Regions from separate parts of the Tetragenococcus halophilus genome, predicted to be linked through region 1. Evidence: predicted binding sites of a transcription regulator. Region 1 holds the regulator's gene; each other region holds the start of a gene.
What was found. Region 1 encodes NrdR, which represses ribonucleotide reductase genes. Its sites were predicted from a motif close to ACACNATATATNGTGT; they were not measured.
Positions count from the first base shown of each region.

Region 2: the regulator NrdR is predicted to act here: its motif matches at 3,211-3,226, upstream of AC806_RS04525 (vitamin B12-dependent ribonucleotide reductase).
Region 3: the regulator NrdR is predicted to act here: its motif matches at 5,186-5,201, upstream of AC806_RS07495 (deoxynucleoside kinase).

Region 1 covers NZ_CP012047.1:1,206,158-1,214,111, reverse strand. The annotation lists gene polA (DNA polymerase I) at 1-20, shown strand, start outside; gene mutM (DNA-formamidopyrimidine glycosylase) at 35-883, shown strand; gene coaE (dephospho-CoA kinase) at 880-1,476, shown strand; gene nrdR (transcriptional regulator NrdR) at 1,618-2,085, shown strand; gene AC806_RS05665 (replication initiation and membrane attachment family protein) at 2,104-3,489, shown strand; gene dnaI (primosomal protein DnaI) at 3,489-4,415, shown strand; gene AC806_RS05655 (tRNA (adenine(22)-N(1))-methyltransferase) at 4,597-5,292, shown strand; gene AC806_RS05650 (Nif3-like dinuclear metal center hexameric protein) at 5,289-6,410, shown strand; gene pepT (peptidase T) at 6,423-7,652, shown strand; gene AC806_RS05640 (lysylphosphatidylglycerol synthase transmembrane domain-containing protein) at 7,730-7,954, shown strand, end outside.
Region 2 covers NZ_CP012047.1:950,602-958,555, reverse strand. The annotation lists gene AC806_RS04545 (DUF1129 family protein) at 1-355, opposite strand, end outside; gene AC806_RS04540 (PadR family transcriptional regulator) at 357-680, opposite strand; partial or broken gene AC806_RS04535 (ATP-grasp domain-containing protein) at 915-1,331, shown strand; gene AC806_RS04530 (amidase) at 1,616-3,073, opposite strand; gene AC806_RS04525 (vitamin B12-dependent ribonucleotide reductase) at 3,259-5,847, shown strand; gene AC806_RS04520 (cob(I)yrinic acid a,c-diamide adenosyltransferase) at 5,864-6,493, shown strand; gene AC806_RS04515 (ISL3 family transposase) at 6,597-7,925, opposite strand.
Region 3 covers NZ_CP012047.1:1,581,274-1,589,227, forward strand. The annotation lists gene fabG (3-oxoacyl-[acyl-carrier-protein] reductase) at 1-382, opposite strand, end outside; gene fabD (ACP S-malonyltransferase) at 398-1,318, opposite strand; gene AC806_RS07475 (acyl carrier protein) at 1,787-2,011, opposite strand; gene AC806_RS07480 (beta-ketoacyl-ACP synthase III) at 2,059-3,027, opposite strand; gene fabT (fatty acid biosynthesis transcriptional regulator FabT) at 3,038-3,478, opposite strand; gene AC806_RS07490 (nucleoside 2-deoxyribosyltransferase) at 4,021-4,518, opposite strand; gene AC806_RS07495 (deoxynucleoside kinase) at 4,511-5,152, opposite strand; gene AC806_RS07500 (YkuJ family protein) at 5,332-5,562, opposite strand; gene AC806_RS07505 (NAD(P)-dependent oxidoreductase) at 5,653-6,531, opposite strand; gene AC806_RS07510 (glycosyltransferase family 4 protein) at 6,883-7,954, opposite strand, start outside.

The DNA of each region.
Region 1 (7,954 bases):
CTTGGTATGATGCAAAATAAAGAGGTGTGTACAGTTGCCGGAATTGCCAGAAGTAGAAACAGTTAGAAAAGGGCTAGTTACCCTTGTCCAAGACAAAACTGTTGCAGAAGTTATTGTTAGATGGCCTAAAATCATTGAATCACCGGCAGTTGATACATTTTGCCAAAAACTAATCGGACAAGTTATCAATGATATTGCGCGTAGAGGGAAATTTTTAATTTTTGAATTTACTGATTTTGATTTGATTTCTCATTTACGTATGGAAGGTAAGTACGAATATACACCAAAGAATACTGAAGCTCCGGTTGATAAACATACTCATGTGATATTTAAATTTACAGATGGGAGTCAACTGTCCTATCATGATGTAAGAAAATTTGGACGCATGGCTTTAGTAGAAAAAGGACAATATCCGTTTTATAAAGGGATTAAGCAATTGGGACCAGAACCAGTAGAAGAAGAATTTTCATTGCAAGCATTTGAGAAAAAACTACAACATTCTTCTTCTTTAATAAAACCTCTGTTACTTAATCAAAAAGTTGTAGCAGGTCTAGGAAATATTTATGCGGATGAAGTATTATGGCTAGCTAAAATTCATCCTCAACAGCCAGCTCGCACTTTAACAAAAAAAGAAGCAGAAAGTTTACACCAGGCAATTATTGCTATTTTAGCTAAAGCAGTTAGAGCGGGTGGGACAACCATTCGTTCTTATAAAAATGCTTTAGGTGAGGCAGGATTTTTTCAAGTGAGTTTAAATGTTTATGGTAAAACAGGTGAACCCTGTCCTAGATGTGAAACGCCTATTAAAAAAATTAAAGTGGCGCAAAGAGGCACACATTTTTGTCCGCATTGTCAGAAATTAAAGAGGAGGAAGCTGTCATGAGTTTTATCCTCGGTATCACAGGAAGCATAGCTACAGGAAAGAGCACAGTTGTTAATATTTTTAAACAGTACGGCTTTTCTGTAGTTGATGCTGATATTATTGCAAGAGAGGTCGTTGAGCCGAATACAGCGGGGTTAAAAAAGGTTGTTGAAACTTTTGGAAGCAGTGTGCTTTGTTCAGACGGCTCATTAAATCGCAAACAGTTAGGTCAAATAATTTTTAGTGATACAAAAAAAAGACAGGCACTTAATGCGCTACTTGCGCCTTTTTTACAAGAAGCAATTATCGAACAAATTAAGCGAGCAAGTGCTGTTTCTTCTTTAGTTATTGCTGATATTCCTTTACTTTATGAAGCTGGTTATGATAAGTATATGGATCAAGTGGCGGTAGTTTATATCCCTGAAGACTTACAAGTACAGCGTTTAATGAAAAGAGATCGTATAACAAAAAAAGAAGCGCAAAAAAAAGTTGCTAGTCAACTTTCCATTGAAGAAAAAAAGAAACGTGCGGATATTATTTTTGACAATCAAGAAAGCCTATCATCTATCCGCCAACAAATTTTTTCTTGGCTTAAAAAAAGACAATTTTTATAAAGCTTTAAAACTCTAGTCATTTCTAGAGTTTTTTTGTCCTTAAACTGTTAGTATAGGAAGGTTTCATGTTATAATATTAATAAGAATTTTTATAAAAACAATTGAAATTTTAACGAAATAATCATAAATGAGGTGAACAACATGCATTGTCCAAAATGTCATCACAACAATTCGCGTGTTATTGATAGTCGGCAGACAGATGATGGTCGTGCTATTAGAAGAAGAAGAGAATGTGAAAATTGCGGCTACCGCTTTACAACTTTTGAAAGGCTCGAAGAAACGCCGCTTTTGGTGATTAAGAAAAACGGTGCACGTGAAGAATTCAATCGAGAAAAAATATTGCGTGGCTTGATCCGTTCGGCTGAAAAACGACCGGTAGCTATGGAACAAATGGAACAAATTGTTGATCATGTGGAAAGTAGAATTCGTGAATTGGGAGAAAACGAAATTTCTTCTAATTTAATCGGCGAATATGTGATGGAAGATTTAAAAGATGTAGATGAGATTGCTTATATTCGCTTTGCTAGTGTCTATCGACAATTTAAAGATATGTCAGTATTTTTAAAAGAGCTAGAAGATATTGTCGGTAAGGCAAACGATTCAAATTAACAATAAGGAGGGACTCTTTTGCATAGCGCTTGGGATGAAGTACAACCTAATAATATTTATCAAGTGACCAAAAGCTTTCCTCTAACAGAAGAAGGAAATAACGGTTTGGTTTATCTTTACCAACCGATTATTGGCCAAAATGCACTGGCTTTATATTATGGTTTTATAGGAGATAAAGAAGATCAGTATGAAAATGAGTTTGCACATATTGATATGCTAGATGCCTTAAATATTGGCCTGCCAGATTTTTTACAAGCACGTAAACAATTAGAAGGTATGGGTTTATTGTCTGTGTTTACCAAAGAGGATCCGGAATTTGGCAAAATGTTTCTTTATCGTTTAGAAGAACCTATTCACCCGCAGGATTTTTTTCGCGATGAAACCTATAGTTTTTTATTATTAAATACTATCGGGGAAAGAAAGTTCCGGCAGATGGTCCGCCGTTTTCAACCTGAAAATCCTGATTTAACGGCTTATCAAGAAGTCACAAGTGGCTTTCGTGAGGTCTATGGAGCCTTGGATGAACGTTTATTTATTCGTAATGCCCAAAGCCTGGAAAAAGTTTCCCAGGACTATCAAGTACCTTCAAATAAACAATTACAGTTAGATGAAGGTCAAATTGACTGGGATTTTTTGTATCAGTTAGCACAACGAAAGTTTATTGTTAAAGAGAATTTTGATGATTCTTTTAAACAACAGCTAACTTTATATGCCAACTTATTTGGCTTTGATGAAATGAAATTAGTTGATTTAATGACTGAGGCGGTTTCTTTATCTGATGGCAAAGTCGGTCGAAAAGCATTGGATAAGGTTATTAGAAAGCAAGCGACAGTAAAAAAAGAAAAACAAGCAGATAACTATGACGAACAATCTGATGAACAGAAGCGTCGCTTCAATACTTTACGACAAACGGGCTTTTCTGAAAATGATATACAGTTAGTTAAAATTGCACAAAGTTCAGCGCCCATGGATTTTTTACAAGCGATAAAAAATGAAAAGCATAATTTTGTTACAGATCCTGAAACTTGGTTATTAAAGACGCTAGTCGAACGTAGTCCATTACCTAATAGTGTGATTAATGTTTTAATTCATTATATTCTGGTTGTTAAGAAAAATAGCTTTTTACAGTCCAATTTTGTCAATCAAATTGCTACAGATTGGTCAGAATTAGAAATTAACAGTCCAGAACAAGCGATTAAACACGTACGTGATTTAGTAAAAGAAGTTAAGAATAAGCCAAGTAAAAAGAAAAATTATGCAAATAATAAGCAACAGCCTATTCGTAAGGAAAGTTTGCCAGACTGGGTGGACAAACCTAATGAAGAAGTGGAAGACCCGGCAGTACAAGAAGAAATTAATAAAAAACTTCAGGATTATCTGAAACGCAAAGAAGGTGAAAGCTAATGGAAGATGTGGGAAAAAATCTAAATAAGTTAATGAATCAAAAAAATTATCGAACGCGTTTTTCTGAAATGATGACTGAGGTATTAAAAGATCAAGATGTGCAAAATTTTTTGGATGAGCATAAAAATGAGTTGTCAGAAGATGACATTGAACGTAGTTACGCGAAGTTATATGAATTTGTGCAGGAAAAAAGAAAATTTGATTTAAACGATCCAACAATGATTGCACCCGGTTATGAACCCCAATTAACATTGAACTATCATTCGGTGGATGTCACTTATATTCCGACGGAAGAATTAGTAGCCAAACAAGAGCAAGAAGAGATCCGCAGTCGTATTCAAGCACTGAATATGCCTAAAGATATTCAAGAAGCCCGTATGGCAAATTACGAAGGAACAACAGGACGCGGCAAAGCCTTTATGAGTGCGATTGATTTTATCAACGCTTATAAAGATAATCCGCAAGTTTTTCATAAAGGTCTTTATCTAGTGGGTAGTTTTGGTGTAGGAAAAACGTATTTGTTAGGTGCGATTGCCCGAGATTTAGCTGAAGCGGGTTATACATCGACACTGCTGCATTTTCCTTCATTTGCAGTAGATATGAAACAATCGATCAAAAAAGATGAAGTTGGCGAAAAACTTGATGCGGTTAAAAGTGCTTCAATCTTGATGTTAGATGATATTGGGGCAGACGCGATGAGCAGCTGGATCCGCGATGATATCTTTGGCGTTATCTTGCAATACCGTATGCAGGAACAGCTTCCTACTTTTTTTAGTTCTAATTTTACCATGAAAGAATTAGAGCAACATCTATCAGTGACACAGCGCGGAGAAGAAGAGCCGTTAAAAGCTAAGCGTTTGATGGAACGTATACGTTATCTAGCACAAGAAATTGAGCTGACTGGAAGAAATCGAAGAAACACTTAGTATAAATGATAGTCTGTGGCATCCTTTTCTTTGCTGATAAAATAGCCGAACTATAGAGAGGTTGTGTTTGTAATTGCTCCTCGCAAATTTACAACAACCAACAAATCTCAGCAAGCATAGTTCGGTTATTTTTATGATGTTACAGCTCTTTTTCTAAATTAAGAGAAAGGAAGAAAGCTTTTTGAATAGCCATATATTATCTCAGCGTTTGGCTGCGGTTGCTGAATTTGTTCCCAGAAAGGCTCGTTTAGCCGATATTGGTTCTGATCATGCGTATTTGCCTATATTTTTAGTAAGGGCGGGCAAAGTAGACTACGCTATTGCTGGAGAAGTTGCCCAAGGCCCTTTAAAAGCTGCTAGCGCACAAGTAAAAAGATATGATCTTGAAGAAAAGATCACTGCTAGATTAGCTGATGGTCTAACAGCTATCTATCCGAAAGACCAGATTGACACGATCGTGATTGCGGGTATGGGCGGGATATTGATCGAGAGCATATTAACCAATGGCCAGAAAGATGGTTCTTTAAAAGGGCAACGGTTGATTTTACAACCCAACAACCATGAATCTGATGTACGGCATTGGTTAGCAGCTAATCATTATAAAATTTACGACGAACAGATCATTGAAGATTATGGAAAATTTTATGAAATTATTGTTGCTTGCTATCAAGAAAATAGTCATTATACAAGCAAAGAATTATATTTTGGCCCTGTTTTAATGCAAAAAAAGACAGCTAGTTTTCAAAAGAAGTGGCAGAAAAAGTTAGAAATAAAACAGAAAGTTTTAAGGAATCTAAAAAATGCCTATCGCGTACCTAAAGACAAAATTGAAGCGGAAAAAAGACAGATGGCGTGGATCGAGGAGGTATTATCTTGAGTCTTGATGCAAAAGAGTTTATTAATAAATTTGAAACATTTTGTCCTCTTTGGTTGGCTGAAGAAGGTGATCCTTGCGGACTTCATCTAGGAACATTAGATAAAGAAATTGAACGTGTCATGATGACATTAGACGTGCGTCCAGAAGTTGTTAAGGAAGCAATCGATAAAAATATCGATTTGATCATTGCTAAACATCCGCCGATTTTTCGCCCTGTAAGCCGTTTGACTGCTGATGATCCGCAAACTAAGATGTATATTGATTTACTAAAGCATGATATCGCAGTTTATGCTGCACATACGAATATGGATATTATCTGGGATGGATTAAACGACTGGTTTTGTGAAATGTTAGGTGTTAATGTCGACAATTATTTGGTAAAAACTCATGAAGTAAGTTTTAAAAAATTAGCAGTATATGTTCCTATAGAAGACAGCAAGAAAATGCGGCAAGTCTTAGCTGATATTGGGGCTGGTATGCAGGGGAATTATCGTAATACAAGTTACTCCCTAGTAGGCACGGGCCGTTTTACACCTAATGCACAAGCCAATCCAGCCATTGGTAGGAGTGATCAAGAAGAGAAAGTGCAAGAAGCACGAATTGAAGTGATTTTTCCAGAAACGATTCAAGAAAAGCTCCTCCAAGCGATGTTTGCTGCTCATCCTTATGAAGAACCTGCCTATGATATTTTACCTTTGGATAATCCAGGGGAATCATTTGGGCTTGGACGAATAGGGCATTTGGATACTGCGGTTGATATAGAAGATTTTGTGCAAAAGGTAAAAACAACATTTCAGCTTGATGGACTACGTCTCATTCAACCAAAAATGGCAAAACAGAAAGTACAGAATATAGCGATTTGTGGCGGATCTGCTGGGAAATTTTATCCTGAAGCAATTAAAAAGTCAGCGGATGTTTATATTACTGGAGATGTCAATTATCATACAGCCCATGACATGCAATCTAACAACTTGACGGTCATTGATCCGGGGCATAATATTGAGGTAGTTTGTGTGAATAAATTTATAGAAAAAATGGAAGAATGGAAGCAAGAAGAAAATTGGGATATTGATTTTATCCCTTCTTCTACAAATACAAACCCCTTCCAATTTAGATAAAGGAGATAGCATATGTACGAAAATTTACTAGCACGTTTTTTACGTTATGTTAAAACTGAAACTCGCTCGAATCCAGAAAGTGAAACTATTCCATCCACTCAATCACAGGTTGATTTTGCAGATAGCTTAAAACAAGAACTGATTGAGTTAGGATTAGAAAATGTTCATTATGATAATAATAATGGCTATGTTAGTGGCACACTTGCAAGTAATATTGAAAAAAAGGTGCCTAGCATCGGCTTTATTTCCCATATGGACACTGCTGATTTTAATGCAGAAAATGTAGCTCCTCAAGTGATTGAAAATTATGATGGCATTTCAGAAATTCAATTGGATGAAAAAGGTGAATACAGCTTAAATCCCAATGATTTTCCTAGTTTAAATAAATACCAAGGAGAAACCTTGATCACTACTGATGGCTCCACACTCTTAGGTGCAGACGATAAAGCAGGGATTGCCGAAATTATGACGGCTATGGAAATTTTAAAGGCTAACCCTGATATTTCACATGGTGAAATTAAAGTAGCTTTTGGTCCTGATGAAGAAATCGGGACAGGCGCAGACAAATTTGATATAGAAGATTTTGATGTCGATTTTGCTTATACGATGGACGGGGGGCCTCTTGGCGAACTTGAATATGAAACCTTTAATGCAGCACAAGCAGAAATTACTATTAAAGGAAAAAACGTTCATCCGGGAACAGCAAAAAATATGATGATTAATGCCTTACAATTAGCCATTGATTTTCAAAACCAACTTCCTCAAGATGAAGTACCGGAAAAAACTTCAGGAAGAGAAGGATTTTTCCACTTGATGAATTTAAGTGGCAGTCCAGAAGAGGCAAAGATGTCTTATATTATTCGTGATCATGATCATCAAAAATTTGAAGCGCGTAAACAAAAAATTAGCGCTATTCAAACGAATTTAAATGAAGCATTCGACCAAAAACGTGTATTTGTTGATATGTATGATCAGTATTACAATATGAGAGAAATCATCGAAAAAGATATGAGTATTGTTGAGCTAGCTAAAAATGCCATGCTTGATTTGGCTATCGATCCGATTATTGAACCAGTACGTGGAGGAACAGATGGTTCTAAAATCTCCTATATGGGTCTTCCAACACCTAATATTTTTGCGGGTGCTGAAAACATGCATGGTCGTTTTGAATATGTATCTTTACAAACCATGGAAAAAGCAACAGCGTTAATTGTAAAAATCGCTGAATTAAATGCTGGATAATTATAAAAGAGGAAGTAAAATAATATCTTCCTCTTCTTTTTCTATCCATCTCATTGGTTTTCTGGTTAAAGGAGAAGTTGATGAAAAAAAATCCAAAGTGGAAAATCGTGTTAAATTTAATTTTACTTCTGCTTATTTTGGGTATTATGTTTTATTTTATCCAAAATTCAATGCGCGAAATTTTTGTGGAATTAAAAGAAACGAATCTTGTGATTTTGTTGGGTGTTATTTTCTTAGGATTGTTACATCAGTTTTTTGAAGGCTATGGTATCAAAGAGACTGTAGGTAGTTTTGCCCCTAAT
Region 2 (7,954 bases), 260 kb from region 1:
AAGGGCCCAGCCCGTTAAAAATACCAGAAGTCATGCTCACTGCCGCCAAAAAGTAACATACAAACATAATGAAATATTGTATATGCTTTTTAGTTACTCCTTTGGGAAGCTCTCCAAGGATTTCATTGGCATATTTCTTTGGTTGCTTCCCAAAAACATCTTTTGCTGTCTTTCCTTCTGCTTGTGCCTCTATTAAGTGATCGAGCAGCTCAACTAAAATTTCTTCCATTTCTTGATCAGATGTATTATAAGAGGCTCGTATGTAAATCATCATATCCTCATAGTACTTTTTATTTTCTTGAGATAGCTGTTTGCGCTTTTCATTATTCAATTGCACTAACGCTTCTGCATCCATCTTATTCCTCCTTATCCAATAACCGATCAACCGGTAACTTGATCGTTTCCCAATTTGCTTTAAAATCAACGAGTGCTTTTGTGCCCTCTTTTGTCAGATAATAGTATTTTCTATTCGGCCCTGCCGGTGACTTTTTCATCTCGCCTGTAATTAATTGTTCTTTTTGTAATCGCAATAAAATTGGATATATCGAACCTTCACTGACAAAAAGGCCGTAACTTTGAAGTTTCACTGATAATTCATATCCGTATACAACTTGACGATCGAGTAGTGCAAGAATGCATCCTTCCAATATTCCCTTTAATAATTGACTTCGTATCGACAATTATCCCACCTACTTTATATTTAAAAGTCATGAATGATTTTTATTTATTTGGCTAAGACTAACTTGTATTACCATATAGTTTAGTAAAAATGTAACTATCTTGCAATACAACTTAGTTGATTTTTTATTTAATTATTGAAAGCGAAATAATCGTTAGAATAATCAGATTTTTCGGACAATTGCTCGCTTTACCTGCAAAGATATGTTAATATACTCAAAAAGGAAGTCGATCATATGAAACAGCCCAAAAATTTCATTATTATTTCGCCGCATTTTCCCGAGAATTTTTCCACATTTGCTGTTTGTTTACGAGAAAGAGGCTTTAATACCTTAGGAATTGCTGATATCGCTTATGATCAACTAAGCGATACTTTAAAAAACGCTCTAACTGAATATTACCGTGTAGATGACATGAATGATTACGATCAAATGTATCGTGCAGTTGCTTTTTTCGCCCATAAATATGGTAAAATCGATAGAATTGAATCCCATAACGAACATTGGTTGGAGTTAGACGCGCAATTGCGAACAGATTTCAATGTAGTGGGCTATACCCTTACAGACTTTGAGCCAATCAAAAAGAAATCGAGTATGAAAAAACTCCAAATGCTAGATCTTCCTGTAGCAGAAGGTCGTGTATTTTCTGATGAAAAAACCTTCCCAACAAGTTTTTGTCTGTTAGGAAAGTTTTGAAATGAACAATAAACAGCTTAGTATACATTTAAAGCAAAAGCTAAAAACTCACCGAAAATGATCTACCTGATATTTTTCAAAATGGTATTCTCCAGACTGAAAAAATATTCTGGCTATCGTGCATGTATGCCATTGGATACTATGTAATCTCTGTCTTATAATCGCTGGGTAATAAAACACCTACCCAGCGTTTTTCTTTCATATAAGAAACTTCCAAAAAGTGCTCATGAAGCGCTCAAAAGCTATTGATAATAAGCAGGTAAGTGAAATTGTTGATTGTTTTCAAATAGCTCTCCAACTTCAAAAAGTAAATCCTCACGACCTTTAGCTGCCATAAACTGAATCCCCAAAGGAAGGCCTTCATTGGTTAAATGAGTAGGTAAACTGATTGCAGGTTGTCCAGTTAAATTTGCTAATTGAGTGAATGGCGAAAATCGTAAGCTTTTATCAAACATTTCATAAACCAAATCTCCTGCTTGTTTTAAGGAATAATTTTGTATTTGTGCTAATTGTGTGCGAATAGTATTACTTTGTAAATCATCAGTGATTTTAGGAGCTGAATAGGCTGTGGTAGGCGTTAATAACAAATCATAGTTTTCAAATAGCTCTTCCATCTGCGCTGCTGCTTGATCCCAAGTATTAAGATTATGAATATAACTAGCTGCTGACTGTTTCATACCATATTGGTACAGACCCCAAGACATCAATTCCATATCTTCTTTTTCGATCGGACGCGCTAAATTATAGGAAAGTTCTTCTATCATAGCGGCTGTTTCTGCGCCATTCATATGATAATAAGATTGCATTAGCTTTTTACCTTTGATCGGTAAAGAAATTTCTTCTATCCTATGCCCTTCTTTTGTTAGAAAAGAAACTGCATTTTTTACTGCCGTCATCGCCTCTTCTGATACTTCACTATCCACTGGCGAAGTTGTAACAAAAGCAATTTTGAGTCCTTTTTTATTCGCGCTTCTCGTATGCTCCCATTCAACTTTTGGCGCTTGATAAGGCGCTGCTTTTTCTGTACCTCTTATCGCATAAAAAAGCGTCTTTGTATCTCGCATTGAAACGTTTAAAGCAAAAGAAATTGAAGCTCCCTGCCAAGCACGAAATCCTGCAGGACCAACGAGCATCGTTCCGCGAGTAGGTTTTAATCCAATTAAACCACTAAAAGATGCCGGAATACGAATTGAGCCACCACCATCACTGGCCGCAGCAAGTGGAAACATACCAGAAGCCACACTAGCTGCTGCACCTCCGCTTGAACCCCCCGGAGAATAATCAAGATTCCAAGGATTACGTGTATTACCATAAAGTGTCGGGTCTGTAACATTTTTAAAACCGAATTCTGGAGCATTTGTTTGCCCTAAAGGAATCAATCCTGCTGTTTCCAAAGCCTGCACAAAATGATTACTGACTGGTGCACGATTTGTTTTTAATAAGTGACTGCCAGCAGTAGATAGCCACCCCTTTTTATCCTGACCTAACATTTTTAAAGGCAAGGGCAAACCAGCAAAAGGCGATTTTTCTATATTTTTACTAGCTTCATACTGTTTTTTAGCATCTTCTTTGGCAAAAGTTACCAGTGCATTTATTTTTTGATTATCTTTTTCTACCCTATTTTCAATTAACGTCAATAATTCTTCAAAAGAAATTTTTTGTTTTTTTAATTGCTCTGCCCAATACAAAGCATCATGTATCATCACACTCACCTCTTCTTTTATTTTACTATAGAAATTTAAAAGTGTCGCATGTAATTTTTTGTTTAGCTATTGCTAAAAATAGTTATGACCATTATACTAAGTTATACAATATATCGGATGGAAACACAACGAAAACACAATATATAGTATTTCCAAATGGTTGTCTTAAAGGAGTTTTTAAAATGAGCGTACAAATAAAAGAACCCGAACTTGATATTGAAAAGTTAAATCAAGATATTAAACAATTCCCACAAGTTTCCCCTATTACAGATGATATGTATACAACAAGACAAGGCGTTTCGCGCTTAGTCATGCTTGATCGTTACGCTTATAAAGATGTGCAACAGCGTACACTTGCAGTAGGAGATTTAATTGTTTTAACAGTTAAAAGTGATCCCAATTACCCAGCACGTGGCGTAGGAATCGTTCAAAAAATTGACGATCAGCAGCAAGAAGCAGATATTCTAGTAGAAGAAGCTTACCGTTTTTCTATTGAAGATCCCGATGAACAAGCTTCAGGTATCGTTACTCGTCATTTAAACGAAATTGACAAACCTCTAGAAGTTTTTTATGAACAAATTACAAAACGTGTTGCTCACGCTCTAGCAAGAGTAGACCAAACTATTGGTAGCAAGACGATGATTGAAGAAGGATTTTATCAACAATTAAAAGAAATGAACTTTGTCCCTGCTGGCCGAGTTCTTTACGGTGCCGGATCTGGGGCTAATGTCACCTATTTCAATTGTTATGTTATGCCTTTTGTCCCAGATTCAAGAAGTGGAATTGCCGAACATCGCAAAAAAGTAATGGAAATTATGAGTCGTGGAGGCGGTGTTGGTAGTAATGGTTCTGCTTTACGTCCCAGAAATGCAATCGTGCGAGGCGTTAATGGTAAATCTTCCGGCTCTGTTTCATGGCTAGATGATATTGCGAAATTAACTCACTTAGTGGAACAAGGCGGCAGTCGCCGTGGTGCGCAGATGATTATGCTGGCTGATTGGCATCCAGATATTATTGAATTTATTGTGTCAAAAATGCAAAATGCACGTATTTTACGCTACTTACTAGAAAATACAAATGACAGCCAAATCAAGCAAGCCGTTCATGAAAAATTGAATTTCACTCCTCTTTTACAAAGTGAACGTGAAATGTATCAATTTATCGTTAATCAAGAAAACAAAACAGAAACAGTTTCATCTGCAACAATTAAAGAAGCACAAACAAAATTAAATGACGGTGGTACTTACAGTGTAAATAATTCTGAGTTTTTATCAGGCGCTAACATATCTTTAACACTAACGGATGATTTCATGCAAGCTGTTAAAAACAATGAAGAATGGCCACTTCGTTTCCCCGACTTGTTCAATTATAGTCAAGAAGAAATGGATGATTATGACAACAAATGGCCGGAAATTGGCGATGTGCGTCAGTGGGAAGACTTAGGCTATCAAGTGGCAACTTATCGAACAATTAAGGCGCGTGAATTATGGAAATTGATTAATATCTGCGCAACTTATTCCGCAGAACCAGGCATCTTTTTTATCGATAATGCCAATAATAAGACAAACGCTATCGCTTATGGTCAAAAAGTTGTTGCAACCAACCCATGCGGCGAACAACCTTTAGCGCCTAACTCAGTTTGTAATTTAGGCGCCATCAATTTAGCGAATATGGCAAATAAAGACACTGCTGAAGTGGACTATGACAAATTAATGGAAACAGTCAAGATTGCTGTACAAATGCAAGATGATGTCATTGACTCAACACCTTATTTCTTAGAAGAAAACAAAAAACAAGCATTAGGTGAACGTCGTGTCGGGCTTGGCGTCATGGGGCTTGCCGATTTACTTATTTACACCCATCATCGATATGGTTCTAAAGAAGGAAACCAAGTTGTTGACAAGATTTTTGAAACAATTGCAACTACAGCTTATCGGGAGTCCATTCGTTTAGCAAAATTAAAGGGCAGCTTCCCATTTTTAATTGGAGAAACCGAAGAAGAAACACAAAAACTAAGACAACGTTTCATTCAAACTGGCTACATGAAAGATATGCCGCAAGATATTCGTGAAAATATTTTAGCGCACGGCATCCGTAATTCTCACCTATTAACTGTAGCTCCTACCGGCAGTACTGGTACTATGGTGGGCGTTGCCACTGGGTTAGAGCCTTATTTTGCCTTTAAATATTATCGTAGTGGACGCTTAGGTAAATTTATGGAAGTAAATGCTGAAATTGTACAAGAATACTTAAATGAACATCCAGAATCTGATGCTAGTCACTTGCCTGAATTTTTCGTTTCTTCTATGGAATTAGCGCCCGAAGAACATGTTGATGTGCAAACCACCATTCAACGTTGGGTTGATAGTTCGATCTCTAAAACTGTAAATGCACCTAAAGGTTATACCGTCGAACAAGTAGCAACTATCTACGAACGTCTATATGATGGCAATGCTAAAGGGGGTACGGTTTATGTAGACGGCTCACGTGATTCTCAAGTATTAACACTACAATCAGAAAAAGAAACAGAAAAACAAACCTCCTTGTTTGAAACAGAAGATATTCGTATTGTAGATGATTCTGACGAATTAGAACAATTAGTGGAACAAGCAGAAAATGATCATATTCAACAAGAAGGACATACAGATGATGTGATCTACGGTTCTGATGTTGGTAATACTTGTCCAATTTGTCGACAAGGCATTGTTAAGGATATAGGTGGTTGTAACACTTGCACAAATTGTCAAGCACAATTACGTTGCGGTTTGTAAGCTAAGGAGGAAAATAATGCAAATTTATACTCGTACTGGTGATCAAGGAACAACCAAACTTATCGGTGGCCTTGAAGTAACAAAAGATGATCCTCGTATCGAAGCTTATGGAACGATCGATGAATTAAATAGTTTAGTTGGATATATTGCTAGCTTGCACGAATTGGCAGTTAACTTCAAAGAAGAACTCGTTTACATCCAACATTATTTATTTGATTGTGGCAACGATCTTGCTACACCCACATTTAAAGAAATAGGAAAAATTTCACCCAGAACGAGAAATGCAAGCGACCCACTCTACCCTTACGTAGTCAAAAAAGAAGATATAGCGTGGTTGGAAGCACGGATAGATTTTTATGCAGATATCCCAGCCGAGATTGATTATTTCATCCTACCAGGTGGCACGCCGGAAAGTGCGCAACTGCATATGGCTCGTACCGTTGCACGACGAGCGGAACGAGAAATGGTTAGCTTTCAAAAGCAAGGACAGGTAAATCCCTTTGCGTTGAAATTTGTCAATCGGTTATCAGATTACTTCTTTGCCTTAGCCCGCGTCGTTAATAGCCAAGCAGGAAAAGAAGATATTCGGTATGAGCGTAGCAAAAAAGTCTTTCACAATGACCTCACAAAAGACGATATTCAATAAAAAACAGGACAAGAGCCAGTAGAAATGGGCTCTTTGTCAAATAGTGTTGTTTAAGCAAAACCTTTATAAAAAGAAGGACTTCGGTTCTTCTTTTTTTGTTATTTTATAAGATCTCAAGAAGCCCTTGTTGAATAAGCACTCGCTTACGTAGATGATTAAAAGAACGAAAGCCAAAGGCAATCCGTTGAATTACTTTAATCAAGTTGTTTTTCCCTTCAAGTTTGCCGTTGGAATACGGTTGAGTAAAAGATAAGGTAATTTCTTTACGGTACTTTTGGAGGTGACGTAAGGATTTTTTAAAGGGTTCTTCTAATAAAGGCGACAGTTGATCAATGATAGCGAAAAATGGTTGCGCTTTGCCGTTTTCAAAAGCGTCAAGCAGATCTTGATAAACATCATAAGAAGCCTTAAGCACGGGATCAATGGTTAATAAGTAATCCACAACTTCCGATTCCGTCACATATTTTTGGCGAAAAAGAGGGAACTGTTTCAAATGGTCGTACCCCAAGTTTTTATGCTTTTTTTGGAGCTGTTTCCAGTATTTTTTTAATTTGCGATAATCCTTCATTTGTTGGGCGCTCTTTTTGTCCAGCTGGTTCATCGACCGAATCCGCTGCTGGTTAAAAGCTCGAGAAATCTGTTGGATAATGTGGAAATGATCCACAAGAATCTTGGCCTTCGGAAATACTTGAGGGATCATTTTTCCATAAGCCGAATTCATATCCATAACCACATGTTGGACTCTTTTCCGCGCTTGTTGAGTAAATCGTTGAAAGTAAGCAATCAGTTTGAAATTGCGGCGATCGTCCAAGATATCGATAATTTTTCCTGTCTGAGCGTCACTGAAGATAAAACACATGGCTCCTTCACAGTCCTTCGTGCCTTTGAATTCATCGATTAGCAAATGTTTCGGTAAATGGTTGGGATTGAATTTAAGTCCTTGATAGAAGGTATCCAATACGCGTTCCACGGTTTTAAATGAGACCCCATAGCGTAAAGCAATATCTTTCATCGATAGTTTTTTCTTCAAGTCTATCGCAATGGCAAACTTCAAGGCTTGCGAAATATAACAGTCTTTGGCGATATAATAGGTCCTGGCACTAAAAGTATGATGACAGGATTTACAATAAAATCGTTGCTTAAATAAGCGTAAAACGCTGGGCACTTCCTGATAAGGAATTAATTGAATATCCGAAGCCTTTGGCGAATGTTTAATAAGAAGATTCTCTTCATTTATGAGGCCACAACATTCGCAAGCTTTCGGGGTGTAGGTAAGGACACCGTAAAAGACATTCGTCATTCGATGATGAATGGGTTCTTTTTGAACTGCTTGAGCGGAAAAAAAGATGTGAGGGTCCTTAATATTGAGTAAGTTTTTAAGGCCTACATCTAGATTTTGATCTTTAATTTTGATATCTTTGTATTGAAGCATTTGTTTTCTCCTTTTATTTTGGTGTCCAA
Region 3 (7,954 bases), 380 kb from region 1:
TCATTTTCTTTAAAATTTGTTGTGTCATATTAAATGTTCCAGTTAAATTCACTTGTAAAACACTTGCGAAATCTTCTTCTTTCATACGAAGTAATAACTTATCATTATTCATACCCGCATTATTTACTAAAACTTGAATTTCGCCTAATTGATCCTGCGCACTTTTTATCATTTCTTTGGCACTTGAAAAATCAGAAATATCTCCAGATACTCCGATACATTTCACACCAAAGGCTTCAATTTCAGCAATTAATTCAGCAGGAATTTCTTTACGTCCATTAAGTACAATATTTGCACCATTTTGCGCAAAAGCTTTAGCGATCGCTAAACCAATCCCACGCGTACTCCCTGTAACAAATACATTTTTATTTTGAAGTTCCATAGATTCCTCCATTAACTAAATCGTTTCTTCCGTTGCTTGTAAAGTTTTCAAGTCCGAAATCCGGTCTGTTTTTATGGATTTATCAATTTTTTTCATAAATCCATTGATTGTTTTTCCTGGCCCAACTTCAATGATACGTTCAATTCCCAGCTCTTTTAGTGTTGCAACACTTTCATAAAAACGAACGGGTGATTTAACCTGTAGTTCCAATAAATGTTTGATTTCATCTTGTTTCATGACTTTGGCTGTCGTATTACTAACAACGGGGATCTGCATTTCATTAAAAGTTGTTTCTTTTAGTACTTCTTTTAATTGTTTTGAAGCTGGTTCTAAAAGTTTTGTGTGAAAGGGACCACTGACATTCAAAGGAATCATTCGGCGCGCGCCTGCTTGGCTTAATAAATCCAATGCGTAATCAACCGCTTTTTCTTCTCCGCCAATGACAATCTGTTTTGGTGTATTATAATTGGCTGGTGAGACAATCCCATATTCACTAGCTTGCTGACAAGCTTTTTCAATTGTATCAGCCGGCATATTCATTACAGCGACCATTTTCCCCACACCAGAAGGAGCAGCTTCTGCCATGTATTTCCCACGCCTTGCAACTAAATCTACAGCTGTCTCAAAACTCAGGGCCTGGCTCGCCACTAAAGCGGAATACTCGCCCAGGCTCAGTCCGGCTGCTGCATCCGGCTGAATTCCTTTTTCTTTTAATAAACGTAAAAAAGCAACACTTACCGTTAAGATCGCTGGTTGAGTATATTCGGTTAAATCCAGTTGTTCATTTTCAGTAAAACATAATTCTGCCATGTCGTAATTTAAGACATTGGATGCTTGTTCAAATGTTTTTTGGACAATCTCATACTGATCATAAAGATCTTTTCCCATACCAGGATATTGATCTCCTTGACCACTAAATAAAAAAGCTGTTTTCATCCGTTTCTCCTTTAAAACTTATGGATTTCAAATAACTACATAACAATTGAAAAAAGTATGTAACGCCATTATCTGCAAAAAATTCGAAAGTAAAAGACACTACGCCTCGCTTCCGCTCGCCCTAGTACTGTTCATCACTTCGCTTATGCTTCGATCTCATCAAGGTCTAAGCGACAAGTCGCTAAGGCCTTGAAGGATCTTCTCTTAGCTCCCCTTGGTCGCTAAATCGTAGTGATTCGAAAAGTAAAGGACACTACGCCTCGCTTTCGCCCGCCCTAGTACTGTTCATCATCTACTTTTAGCTCCCTTTGGTCGCTAAATCGTAGTGATTCGAAAGTAAAGGTCACTACGCCTCGCTTTCGCTCGCCCTAGTACTGTTCATCATCTACTTTTAGCTCCCTTTGGTCGCTAAATCGTAGTGATTCACAGCAAAAAGCAAAGGCTAGGCTTTTGGCCCAGCCTTGAAAATTAAGCTTGTTGTTTTTCTACATATTTTACTAAATCGTCAACAGTTTTAATATTTTCATCTGTTTCGATTTTTACATCAAATTCGTCTTCGATTTCGTTAATGATTTGGAATAGATCTAAACTATCTGCTTCCAAGTCTTCTTGGATATTTGTTGACAACTGAATGTCGTCTTTTTCCTTGTCTAGTTCTTCTGCTACGATTTCTTGAATTTTTTCGAATACCATAAATATATTCCTCCAATATTTTTTCTATTATTATTATCACTACAGATTTATAAAATGACCGATAGGGTTGCCCAAGTTAATCCGCCACCAAAACCTGAAAGTATCACATTTTGTTGGTTTCCAAGGACAATCTTTTTACTAGCGACCGCTTCATCCAATAAAATCGGAATAGAAGCCGCTGAAGTATTACCATATCTATCCATATTTTGTAAAAATTTGTCTCTAGAAACATTGACCTTTTTCGCGATCTTATCTAAAATTCGCGCATTTGCTTGATGAAGCAAGAAATAATCGATTTCTCTATTTTGTTGGTTCATCACTTTTTTGATTTGCTCTACGACATCTCTAACTGCAAAATCAAAAATTTCTCGCCCTTCCATAGACAAGTATGAACTTTGACTTGTTTCATTTTCGGAATAAGGGCTATTTACAGCAGTAAAACCAGATGTTAACGACATCGCTCGCTTCCCATCTGCTTGTAAGTTTTCAGCCGTAATATGCTCTGTTTCTGAAGCTTCTAATAAAACACCGCCTGCACCATCACCAAACAACACTGCCGTCGAACGGTCTGTCCAATCTAAGGTTTTGGAGATAACTTCGCCGCCGATGACCAATCCTTTTTTTGCACCCGTGCGTACTAACTTATCCGCCACTGATAATGCATAAACAAAACCCGAACAAGCAGCACTTAAATCAAAGCACATTGCATGATTTGCTCCAATTGTACCTTGTACTAAACAAGCTACTGAAGGACTATAGTAATCAGGAGACATCGTGGCAACAATGATAAAGTCTAACTCTTCAGCAGAATACTGGCTTTTTTCCAACAGCTTTTCTGCTACTTTAATACAAAGGTCTGACGTATTTTCCGTTGTTGTAATGCGACGTTCTTTAATCCCTGTGCGAGATTGAATCCATTCATCACTAGTGTCCATGATCTGTGCAAGCTGATCGTTGGTCACAGCTTTTTTCGGAACGAAGCTGGCAGTTTGTGTGATTTGTCCAAAATTATTCATTCCATTACACTCACTTATAATCTTGTAGGAAACTGTGAAGATTCTCTAAGGCCTTTTGTAAGGCTACAGATTCTTCATTATCCATGCCCTGTAAAATACTTTTTACCATTTCCATATGGAAGCGTTGGTGGACACGGAAGATTAATCTCCCCTTTTTGGTCAAACCTAATTTGACAACTCGTCGATCATCTTCGCTACGAAGACGTTCAACATAGTCTTTTTTAACCAATCGATTGATCGCGATCGTCAATGTCCCAACAGTGATCGAAAGTTCTTTGGCCACTTCAGAAGTGGTCTTTTTTTTATACATACCAATTGCTTCAATTGTATGCATCTCAGTAATCGACAAATCTTTAAACTGCGATTTTTTTAATTCTGATTCTTCGATCACTAAAATATCATTAAAAGCCTCAACTAATAATGTATTGATCCGTCCAAAATTGGGCTCCATTAACTAACACCATCCGAATAGTTTGATTATCAAACGATTTGATAATCAAACTATAAATGAAACTCTGAAAAAATGCAAGTTTATTTTTTCATTTTTTCACTCATTTACTTTTCAAATAACAAATCAAACAATCGAATTTACTTTGATTTTCAAATAATTTTAACATAATCAGCTGTGGTGTAAATAGCTTTAAGTCTCCCTTTTAATTTTTATTAATTTTCTTTACTATTGATCAATCATAGCAGGATAAAAAACAGAGAGTAAAGTTGGTTTACACTCCCTGAGATTCAAAACATGGGGAGCGTCTTATAAAAAGAGTCCCTATCTTTTAAGAAAATTGTAGAAAATTCAAAGAAAGTAGATAAACATGGGGAGTCTTCTTAGCGATTTAACCCCTAAGATTGAAAAGATAGGGGTTAAACTTGAATAATAATCCCTCATATTCAAAACATGGGGAACGTATGATTGATTTACTCCCTGATAAAAAACAACCAGCTTTTTTATAAACTGGTTGCTTTAATCGAGCGTTACTATATTTTTAGCTAAAAAACATCAATAGGTGTTTGGGGTTCGCTTGGAAAATGATTAAAATCATAGCTGCTGAGTTGCTCAAATGATTCAATAAAACTTGTCGTGCCTTGGGCAATCATTAAGTTTAATTGTTTTTGATCCAAATTTTTACTAAAAGGTAGTACTAAAACAGGTTTGTGTAGTGCTCGCATAAATCCCATTTCAAAGGCGGAACCATCGTCAATTTGATCTAAATCATATAAAAACACACCACAATCAGCGGTGCTCATAGCAGACAAATCATTTTGGTAAGTAGCGTTTTGCCAAATAAGTGTACCAAATACTTCTTTTGGATCGTCAAAAGTAGCCTCTTGATATTGAAAGTCAAAAGGAAAATGAACCACCGCTACAGTATCATTGTCTTCTAAAGCGTCTTTTGCTTTTTCGACCCTTTGTTTTTGTTCTTCATTAAAATAAGGAGTTCCTAAATAAATTTTGGTAAGCGCCTTGCTTTGTCTATCTTTAGCCAACCATAACTTCCTTTCCATTAAGTTTTGTCTGAATTTGTGCAAATACATCTTGCCAATCTGCTCTTTGGGTCACATCATAACGATCTGCATCAATTTTTAACTTGGGACCATAGTTATACTGTTCAAACCAATCACCGTAAGCTGTATGTAATTGTCTATAATAATCTAACAAACCATTTTCTTTTGTTGGTTGTTCAAATGATCTGCCTCGTTTTTGTATATTGGATAATATATGATCAAAACTAGCGTCTAAATAAATCATTAAATCAGGTGCTTTTTTAGGTAATGTTGATAGTTCTTCCATCATATTATTTAATAGTTCTAAATAAAGTTGATATTCTTCCTCACTGATATTACCGTTTTCTACATTAATTTTGGTAAACAATGCATCCTCATAAATCGAACGGTCTAAAACATTATTTTGATCAAAAAAAGCTTCTTTAATACTTTTGAAACGTTTATTTAAAAAATATATCTGCAAAGCAAATCCGTATTTTCCTGGATCCTCATAGTATTTATTTAAAATAGGATTTTCGTCCACAGCTTCATAAAAGGGTTCTGTCTGTAGTTCAGCTGCTATTTTAGTTGTATAAGTTGTTTTTCCTGCACCAATCATTCCTGCCATTACTATCACGATTTCGATCGCCTTCCTTAATTTATGCAAAATATACAATATATAGTACTTTTTGCATCTTATTTTGCAATATATAGTGTTTATAGTCCTTTTAAATTTTACAATAGATTTTCTATAATGTGAAGCCCCCTCAATAAAAAAACGAGAAACAAGTTAAAATAACTGTTTCTCGAATTTTTTTATTGAATTAAATCGTAAATTTCCATGGCTACAATATCAATATTATCAAATTGGTAAGCTTGATTTGTTTGGGCTTCAGTTAACTCAAATGTTTCAGTGGCGTTATCATAGGTTACTATACACTTTTCAACGCCTTCTTTTTCAAAGCGACGTACTTGTACTTCACTATCTTGCGCTTCGATCATTGCTTCAAGTCGTTTAATGATAGCAACTAATTGGGAATTTTGCATCCTAAGTGCCTCCTCTATTATTCACATTTCTGTTTTATTCTAACAAAAAGAAGAAGACTTGTGGATGTTTTTTTCAATTTTTTTCGCTTTTTAAGAATTTGTTTGGTCTGTCCACCAAAGTTTAATCAAGGCTTGCGTACCATCATTTTCATTTCCTTGATCTGCTAGTTTTTCATAAAATTGTGTAGCTAATTGTGTGTTAGGCAACTCCAGAGACAATTTTTGTGCTTCATCTAAAGCAATTTTCAAGTCTTTAATAAAATGTTTGACAAAAAAGCCTGGAGAATAGTCTTCTTTTAAGATCCGCGGACCATAATTCGACATAGACCAGTTCGCAGCAGCACCACCTGCTAGTGTGTCCATCACTTTTTGTAAAGACAGCCCAGTCTTATCAGCATAAACTAGCATTTCAGTCATCCCCGTCATTGTTCCAGCGATCATAATTTGATTGGCCATTTTTGTATGTTGTCCTTTACCCGCTGCTCCGTGTAGGGTATAACTTTCTCCCATTTTTTCAAAAAGTGGCAACACTTTTTCGTAAACAGCTTCTTCACCGCCTACCATAATGGTTAATGTTCCATTTTTTGCACCTAAATCTCCACCAGAAACTGGCGCATCTAAACTAGCAGCACCATTATCACTTGCAGTTTGACTAATTTTTTCGGCCAAAGATGGCGCACTGGTCGTTAAATCGACTAAAATTTTTCCATTTACATCGCTAGCAAAAATACCTGTTGCCTCTTCATAGTAAACTTCTTCTACATCTTGTGGATAGCCTACCATAGTGAATACGATTTTACTTGCATCAGCAATTTCTTTAGGCGTATCTTGCCAAACTGCGCCATTTGCTACTAAATCGTCTGTTTTACTTTTCGTACGATTATAAACAAACAACTCATGTCCTGCATCCATTAGATGTCCAACAATTGCATGTCCCATGACACCTGTTCCGATAAAACCAATTTTCATTTTATTACCTCCTAAATAAAAAAAGTCTGTACTTTCAGTATACGTGAAAATACAGATTTATGAAACGATTAATGAAAGATTATAAAGTCTTCAAGGGAAAACGCTAAGCAATTTAAGGCTATGGGCAAAGATAGAGAATCAAACATTAAGAGCTCCCGGTTTAGTAAAAATAAAGGTTATATTTCTGTTTTTCGGATAAAACTTTTTCATTCCGCTCTTCATGTTTGGATTCTCAGATAAGGGTTTTCTAAATTATTATCCGTGATTTCATTTTCAGACAATAGATTGTCGAACTTTTATCCGTTATTCACTATTTATTTGTCCACTAGAAAACCTCAATAAATTTTACACTTAGTGAAAGATTCCTTTAAATAGGCGTCTATGCTTTTTTGTTTTGCTATCTTCGTCAAAAGTGCTTCGTTGTTTTTCTGTTGCTTGTATTTTTTTATAATAAGCAATCGTTTCATTATAAAAAGCTAGCATGGATTCTCCAAAGTTTTCTACCGAAATTTCATATTTTTTCTTATCTAAAATCGCTTGATTCTTGGGAGGGTTTTCTGCCATATAAGAAAGTAGTGCGGGTACAAAATCGTCATCTGTTGGAAATGTAACCCCAAGCGAAGGATCATCTATTAAATGATCCAAATATTCATTGCCTTCAACCACAAGTTGTGTACCTGAAGCCATAGCTTCTAAATAAGTTAACCCCTGGCTTTCTGAAGTAGAAGTACAAACAAAATAGTCAGCAGATTGATAATATAAAGCCACTTGATCATTAGGAACTTCTCCGACAAATATGACTTTATTTCTTACTTTTTTATCATAAGCCAATTGTTTTAATGCTTCTTCATAAGGCCCTTTTCCTACGATGACTAAGCGCACGTTAGGTTTTACTTGTAAAACCTCAGGTAACCTTTCTATCAAAGCTTGTATATTTTTTTCATAAGAAACTCGACTTAAAGAAAGTAAGAATATCTCATCTTCATGTATTCCTAAAAGAGCACGTAACTGTTTACTTTTAGCAGCTGTATCTTCTCCCACTTCAAATTTTTTCGTTTGAATACCTGTTGGAATTACACACATCGGCGAGACTACTCCATATTTTTTTAAAGTAGTAATCACTCGTTCACTAGGACAAACGACCCCGGATGTATGATTGGCAAAAACACGCGAAAAAACTTTTACATGCGCTGGACGTACCACTTTTCCGCGGGCAATATAATGTAGATAATCCTCATACATCGTATGATAAGTGTGAATCACTGGGATATGCAGTTTTTTTCCCACTACTTTTCCCAAAAAGCCGGCTCCGAATTCAGTATGTGTATGAATTAAGTCCAATTCAAAATTTCTAGCGATCATGTACGCATCCCACATGCCACGTACGACAACGCGGCGGTCCTTAAAGGATATAAAAGGAACA